2 regions of the Capillibacterium thermochitinicola genome follow, and region 1 is predicted to be linked to the other one. Evidence: riboswitches for the same ligand, from Rfam matches in the RefSeq annotation. Region 1 holds a riboswitch; the other holds the start of a gene.
The links. Region 1 has a riboswitch for S-adenosylmethionine ahead of metF (methylenetetrahydrofolate reductase [NAD(P)H]). Riboswitches for the same ligand answer to the same signal wherever they lie in the genome.
Positions count from the first base shown of each region.

Region 2: another riboswitch for S-adenosylmethionine. It lies ahead of metK (methionine adenosyltransferase); the one in region 1 lies ahead of metF (methylenetetrahydrofolate reductase [NAD(P)H]).

Region 1 covers NZ_JAAKDE010000031.1:3,751-7,700, forward strand. Annotated here, with positions in the region: gene G5B42_RS10490 (homocysteine S-methyltransferase family protein) at 1-952, opposite strand, end outside; gene G5B42_RS10495 (vitamin B12 dependent-methionine synthase activation domain-containing protein) at 949-1,641, opposite strand; SAM riboswitch class I at 1,819-1,928, shown strand; gene metF (methylenetetrahydrofolate reductase [NAD(P)H]) at 2,117-3,001, shown strand; gene G5B42_RS10505 (copper homeostasis protein CutC) at 3,011-3,637, opposite strand; gene G5B42_RS10510 (DUF4097 family beta strand repeat-containing protein) at 3,693-3,950, opposite strand, start outside.
Region 2 covers NZ_JAAKDE010000008.1:33,714-37,663, forward strand. Annotated here, with positions in the region: gene G5B42_RS04310 (acetyl-CoA carboxylase carboxyltransferase subunit alpha) at 1-739, shown strand, start outside; partial or broken gene pfkA (6-phosphofructokinase) at 776-1,775, shown strand; SAM riboswitch class I at 1,852-1,954, shown strand; gene metK (methionine adenosyltransferase) at 2,010-3,194, shown strand; gene rpmE (50S ribosomal protein L31) at 3,287-3,493, shown strand; gene G5B42_RS04330 (DUF1385 domain-containing protein) at 3,677-3,950, shown strand, end outside.

The sequences.
Region 1 (3,950 bases):
CCCCAATGATCTTGACCGGGCCGCCCAGGGGGACGGTGGTCGTGCCGGAGCTGGCGGCGGTCAAACGCGGGGCCTTTATTGCTACCGGTTTCAGATCAGCCAACATATTCTTTAAGGCTTTGATGTGAGCGGGGGTGGTTCCACAGCAGCCGCCCAGAATGCGAACGCCGGCGGCGGCCATCTCCCGCCCGTAAGCCGCAAAATCGGCGGGGGTGATTTGAAAGACCATATCTTCACCGACCAACTGGGGCAGGCCGGCGTTCGGCTGGACAAGGACGGGGACTTGGGCGAACCTTAGCATCTCCCGAACCAACGGCAGAACCTCTTTCGGCCCGAGGGAACAGTTGATTCCCAACGCGGTGACGCCCAAACTTTGGAGGACATTGACCACGGTTAAGGGATCGGCGCCGGTCAGGGTCCGGCCGTCCTCCTGGAAGGTCATTGTACAGAAGACGGGTAAGTCGGCGTTTTCGCGGGCGGCGAGGATGGCGGCCTTTGCTTCGTAAAGATCGGACATGGTTTCAATCAAAATCAGATCGGCACCCGCCGCGGCACCGGCCCGGATCTGTTCGGCAAAGGCCTCGTACGCTTCATCAAAGCTTAAGGTGCCATAGGGCTCCATTAGCTGGCCTAAAGGGCCGATGTCCAAAGCCACCAGGATTTCCTCGTTATCCTTTGCGGTCCACCGGGCAATCTCCACCGCTGTCCGGATAACCGCGGCCAGATTCAGCCCGCTTCCGGCCAGTTTAAACCGGTTGGCGTTGAACGTATTGGTCGTCAGGACCTGGGCACCCGCTTCAATGTAAGCGCTGTGGATTCCGGCGATGACTTCCGCCCGTTCCAGATTGTATCTTTCGGGGATTTCTCCTGCTTTCATGCCGTAGCTTTGGAGCATGGTCCCCATGGCCCCGTCAAAGACCAGGAATTCGTCCAAATTAAGCTTGCGTTTCAATCTCCATCCCCACCTTTTCTGTACTGACAAGTTTTATCCGGACAACAGTGGCACTTGTCGGGGGCGTCCACTGTTTTTGCTTCCTCTAGCTTATCGGGCGCGTCCATTTCCGTTTTCTCCAGGCCGATGAAGGCCGTCACCGATTTGCGGGGGAGTAGAATATGGTCTTCGTTAACGGTGAGGCCGATCCGGGTGTAAGCCTGGAGCGTCTCCAGGATAGCCTTTTGGTGTACGATGGACAAGTCACCGTAACCGGGACTGTAGCGCGGAGTAAGGCGGTAACCTTCCGGGGCCACCTTTGCCCTTAGCTGTTCCTGCACTTGGTCGCAGACGGCTTCGATGGCGGCGGTGGCGCAAGCGTCCATGACGATTGCTCTGGTTAGATCTAAGCGTGCGTAAGCCGCGATTTTTTGGTCAACCGCCAGCCCGAGGGTGGCGGCGAGGACGGCGCAGCGGTCCGCCCGCCGCAGATGCCTGCCGAGGTCGCTGCTTTGCAGGTGTAAAGTGGTCGTCAGCAGCCGGATCTGGTCCCCGTGCTTTTCCAGGGGGTAGATCCGGTAGACGACGCCCGGCCGCATCAACACTTTTGTTTCCGCCCGGCATTCCTCGATTAAACTCATCATGGCCGGATCGATCCTTTGGTTCCGGTAACCCAGGTACCTCAATACTTCTCCCGGCGGGATCTCCATCGGCGATCACCTCGGTTTTAAATAATAGTACACATTTATTGACCGAAAAGCAAGATTTACCTTTTGTGGAGTTATTTCGTCCCGCCTGTTCGTGCCCGGCGGACCCTGCGCAATGAACCCTTGACAATTGGTTTGGTTTACCGTAAAATCTAATAAAATATCTCAATTTAATAGATGGTCTTATCAAGAGAGGTGGAGGGACTGGCCCGATGAAGCCCGACAACCGGCATTCTCATCCGAATGCAACGGTGTCAATTCCTGCAGGGATTACCCCTGAAAGATAAGAAACGCGCAGGCACAAAGCATCGTTTGCTTGGTAAATAAAAGGCTGCTTTCTTATCGAAAGCAGCCTTTTTCTTCCTTCCGGTTTTCGTATGGTATATGGGGAAGACTTTTTGCGCCTTTTTTGGTGACAAAACGGGTACCGACGGGAATATGGTAATATGAAGCAAACCGGGCCTGAAAGGAGGATAAAATGCGGATCAAGGATTATTACAAAAACAAACCCGTCTTTTCGCTGGAGATTTTCCCCCCGAAACCCGGTTCTCCCCTGGACGGGGTGTTCGCGACCATTGATGCCCTCTCTGTTCTGCGGCCTGATTTCATCAGCGTTACCTACGGCGCCGCCGGGGGAAGCCGCTTCTATACAGTAGAGATTGCCGATACCATCAAGAACAAATACGGGATTGAAGCCCTTGCTCATCTGACCTGCATAAACTCGACCAAGGAAGAGGTGGCGGAGATCCTTGGCCGTTTGCAGAAGGCCAAGATTGAGAACATCCTTGCGCTAAGGGGCGACCGGCCGGCGGACCAAAGTACGATACCCCCGACCACCGATTTTCAATATGCTTCCGACTTGATTAAGTTCATCAAAACCAAGGCGGATTTCTGCATCGGGGCCGCCTGCTACCCGGAGGTCCACATCGAAGCCGAAGACGCCATGGCCGATCTCCACAATTTGAAAAGAAAGGTGGAGACGGGGGCGGATTTCCTCATCACCCAGCTGTTTTTGGATAATAGTATTTTTTATGCCTTCCGGGAAAAGCTCGATAAGCTCGCGATCGGGGTGCCGGTGGCGGCCGGGATCATGCCGGTCCTCAACAAAAAGCAGATCGAGCGGATTACCAGCCTTTGCGGGGCCAGCATCCCGCCGAAGTTCCGGCGGATTCTGGACCGCTACGAAAACAGTCCGGAGGCGTTGAAGGAAGCCGGCATTGCTTATGCCACGGAACAGATCATCGATCTGCTCTCCAGCGGGGTGGATGGCATCCATCTGTACACGATGAACCGTCCCGAGGTGGCCAAGACGATTTTCGGCCAGATCTCCGGCATCCGGAAACACTTAAAAGCGGAGACCTGAAAGGGCCGGTTAAGTTAAGGGGCCAACAATCTTTGTCCCGTGGACTTCTTTGACGCCGGTATATTCCACTAATTGTTCGTAGTTCTCCCTGGTGACGCCCCCGCCGGCCAGGATCACGATCCGGTCCCCGGCTTGCTTCACCAAGGCTTTGATGGTTTCCCGGTTCGCCAGGGCGGTGCCGGGCCCTCCCTTGGTCAGGACCCGGTGGATCCCGCAGGCGATCAATTGCTCGAGGGCTTCCTCTTTATCCTCAATCTCGTCGAAGGCCATGTGAAAAGTGATCTCTAGGTCACCGGCCTTTTCGACCAGTCTTTTCACCACGGCCTCATCGATCCGATGGTCGACGGTGAGGGCCCCGATGACCACGGCGTTGACACGGGCCTCCCGGCAGAGGGCGATGTCCTTCTCCATAATCCGGATCTCTTCTTCGCTGTAAACAAAATTGCCACCCCGGGGCCGGATCATCACATTGATGGGCAGGTCCAGGGTTTCCTTGGCCAGTAGAATCGTGCCGTAACTGGGAGTGGTGCCGCCCTCCTTCAGGTTGTCACAAAGCTCAATCCGCTGAGCCCCTAGTTCGAAGGCCTTCTTTGCCTCCAGAAAGCTTCCGACACAAGCCTCTTTAATAATCCCCATGTTTCTCATTCCTTTCGGTGCAAAGCGGTAGGGCGCTTTTCTTTTTTTCGCGCGCTTATAATTCAATACTTAACCCAAACCGGTGGCGCGGGGAAACCTCTTCGGTCCAGGGATATACCAGTTCGTAGAATAGGAAGAAGAAATCGGTTCCCACGAGAAGATAAGGGTACTGAAAACCGTCCTTACTGGAGAACTGCGCCCCGCCTCCACCATAAAACGAAATCCGGGACGAAGGGGCGTTGAAAAAGTAGACGGTGCCAACCGGCAAATTTAAATCCCGTTCCCGGTATGAGTAGTCAAGATTGCCAGTGAG
Region 2 (3,950 bases), on a different contig from region 1:
ATATATTGATCATATTTTTCATGGCTTTATTGAATTGCATGGTGACCGGTTGTACCGTGATGATCCGGCCTTAGTCGGTGGTCTCGCCTATTTGGAAGACATCCCCGTCACGATTTTGGGGCACCAGAAAGGCCGCGATACAAAGGAGAATATCTACCGTAATTTTGGGATGCCCCATCCCGAGGGCTACCGGAAGGCGATCCGCCTGATGAAACAGGCGGAAAAGTTCGGACGGCCGATCATTACCTTTGTTGACGTGGCAGGCGCGTATCCCGGTAAAGAAGCGGAGGAAAGAGGGCAGGGCGAGGCAGTGGCCAAGGCCATTAAGGAAATGACGGGATTGAAGGTGCCGATTGTTGTCGTCATCACCGGCGAGGGTGGAAGCGGTGGGGCGCTGGCGATCGGGGTGGGCGACCGGATCTTGATGTTGGAGAATGCCTATTACTCCGTGATCTCACCGGAAGGTTGCGCCTCCATTCTTTGGAAAGACGCGTCAAGAGCGGCGGAAGCAGCGGAAGTTTTACGGATCACGGCCAATGATCTCCTGGCGGTCAACGTGATTGATGAGATTATCCCTGAACCCTTGGGCGGCGCCCATACGGCGCCGGAGGAAATGGCGAAAACAATGAAAGAGCGGATCCTGGAAAATCTGAACGCAATTATTGATATGGATCCCGACGAGTTGGTAACCAAACGTTATCAAAAATTCCGGCGGCTTGGTCGTTATCTTGAAGAATAAGGGATTATTCTGCAGTTATACAGGAGGTATATAAACATGAAAAGAATAGCGATTATCACCAGCGGCGGCGATGCTCCCGGGATGAACGCGGCGATCCGGGCGGCGACCTTAACTGCGATCAAAGCCGGATGTGAGGTTTTTGGGGTCATCAGGGGTTTTCAGGGGCTAATCACGGGTGAGATCATCCAACTGACGTCGATGGGGGTCTCGGATATTCTTCACCGGGGGGGGAACCATTTTGCACTCCGCCCGGTCGCAGGAGTTCAGGACAGAGGAGGGGCGGGAAAAGGCCGCCAAACAACTCCACGACCTTGGCATCGACGGTATTGTCGTGATTGGTGGGGATGGCTCCTTCCGGGGGGCGCGGGAGCTGTCCAAGTTGGGTTTCACCACCGTGGGGATCCCGGGGACGATCGATAATGATATTGAGTGTACCGACCTTTCCGTCGGTTTCGATACGGCCTTGAATACGGTGCTGGATGCGATCAATAAAATCCGCGATACGGCCCTGTCCCATGACCGGGTCTATGTCGTGGAGGTGATGGGCAAGAACTCCGGATTTATTGCGCTTTATGCCGGGTTGGCGGGAGGCGCCGATGCGGTTCTGGTTCCGGAGATCCAACCGGACCTGGATCAAGTGGTCAATCTGATCCAAAAGGTGAATACCGTTGGCCGACGCCATAGTATCGTGTTGGTAGCGGAAGGGGTGTTTGGCCAGCCGTTGACCGGTATTTCCATCTACGACAGCGCCGCCTTTAAGGTGGCCAATTATATCAACCTGAAAGTCAAAAAGGATATCCGCGTTACGATTTTGGGCCATATTCAAAGGGGCGGTTCGCCGTCGGCGCTTGACCGTACTTTGGGGACGCAGTTTGGCGCCAAAGCCGTTGAACTGCTCTTGGCCGGGGAAAAGGATATGATGGTTGGTTGGGTCGACCACAAGCTTAAGGTATCGCCGATGGAGGAAGCGATTGCCCGCAAAAAACAGATTGACCCCAAATTATACCAATTAATCGAAGTCTTAGCTACAACCTGACTCCCAAAAACAAGGCCTTGGGGACGCTTGACGTGTCGCTATAAAAGCTTTATAATCTAAATTAAAATTAATAAACTACTCATCAAGAGCGGTGGAGGGAAGGGGCCCGATGAAACCCGGCAACCTTGGAACAGGATTCCAAACGGTGCTAATTCCCTCCAGTTTCTGGAAGATGAGTATCCTCAACCCTTCCTGAACGAAGGGTTTTTTGTTGACTTAAAGGAGGTTGGAAATTTGGAACGTCGTCTGTTTACGTCGGAATCGGTGACCGAAGGTCATCCGGACAAAATTTGCGACCAGATCTCCGATGCCATTCTCGATGCTATTCTGGCGGAGGACCAGGAAGCCCGTGTCGCTTGCGAAACGGCGGTAACGACCGGCTTGATCATAATCATGGGCGAAATCACCACCAAATGCTATGTGGAGATCCCGAAGATCGCCCGGCAAGTGGTGAAAGAGATTGGGTACACCAGGGCAAAATATGGCTTCGATGGGGATACTTGTGCGGTTTTGACCGCCATTGACGAACAGTCACCCGATATTGCGCTTGGTGTCAACCAAGCTTTAGAGGTGAAAACCGGCTCGAAGGACGAGGAGAGCACCATCGGTGCCGGGGACCAGGGGATGGTCTTTGGCTACGCCACCGATGAAACTCTCGAGTTTATGCCGATGCCGATTGCTTTGGCCCACCGCCTGGCGCGGCGGCTCGCTTATGTCCGGAAAAATAAGATTCTGCCCATGCTCCGTCCGGACGGGAAGACCCAGGTGACGGTGGAGTACGAAGGAGACCGCCCTGTCCGGATTGAAACCATTGTCGTCTCCGCCCAACACAACCCAAATCTGGAGCGGAGCGCCCTGGAAGAAGGGATCCGTGAGGAAGTGATTAAAGCAGTCATTCCTGCGGAGTACCTGGATGAGAGGACCAAATATTATATCAATCCCACCGGCCGTTTTGTGGTGGGCGGTCCCCAAGGGGATACCGGGTTAACCGGCCGCAAGATTATTGTGGATACATACGGTGGAATGGCCCGTCATGGTGGGGGGGCCTTCTCGGGGAAGGACCCGACGAAAGTGGACCGTTCGGGTGCTTATGCCGCCCGTTACGTGGCCAAAAATATTGTCGCGGCCGGGCTGGCCCGGAAATGCGAAATCCAGATTGCTTATGCGATCGGGGTGGCGAAACCCGTCTCGATCACCATTGATACTTTCGGAACCGGTCTTTTGCCTTCGGGTGAACTGGAAGCGCTGGTCCAGGAGGTATTTGATCTGCGTCCGGCGGCGATCATTAAAAACCTGGACCTGCGGCGGCCGATCTACCGCCAGGTGGCCAGTTATGGGCATTTTGGCCGGACCGACCTGGATCTGCCGTGGGAACGCCTGGACAAAGTTGAGGTTTTAAAGAAAAAGGCCGGTTGTTAAGACGGTAAGAACGGGCGAAGAGGGATTATTGCGGAAAACCCAAGCCTGTGTTATAATGACATAGTCAAAATTCAATAAGAAGGTGAACCCTGATGAAGAAAAATATTCATCCGCAGTATGGTAAAGCAATCGTGACCTGTGCCTGTGGCGAAACCTTTGAGACGGGGTCAACCAAAAAAGAGATCCGGGTTGAGATCTGTTCAAAATGCCACCCCTTGTTTACGGGGAAACAGAAGATTATTGACACTGGTGGCCAGGTCGAAAAATTCCAGAAAAGAATGGAGAAAGCCGGAAAGTAAGTTTAAAACAGAGCAGATCTGCTCTGTTTTAAACTATGTGTCAGCCACCTGGTTACATGTCGCGCACGTTCGTCGCACATGCCGACGAGCGATGAAAACAATTACGGACAAACAAAATCATACCGATGAACGACGGGTGACCAGCAATAAGTGGCGAGAGCTCTTTTCTAAAGGGGTGATCTGGTGGCGGAAAATTACCAGTATGGTGGGCAGGCGGTCATTGAAGGAGTCATGATGCGCGGCCGGCACCACTACGCGGTGGTCGTGCGGAAAGAGAATAAAGAAACCTGTGTCTTTAAAGAGAGTTTAGGCTCGTATACCCGAAAACACCCGGTTCTCCGTTTGCCGTTTATCCGCGGGGTTGTTGCCTTGGCGGAATCCCTGGTGCTCGGATTAAAAGCTTTACAGTATTCCGCCAACCAAGTAATGGAGAGTGAAGGCGAAGAGCTTTCCGTTT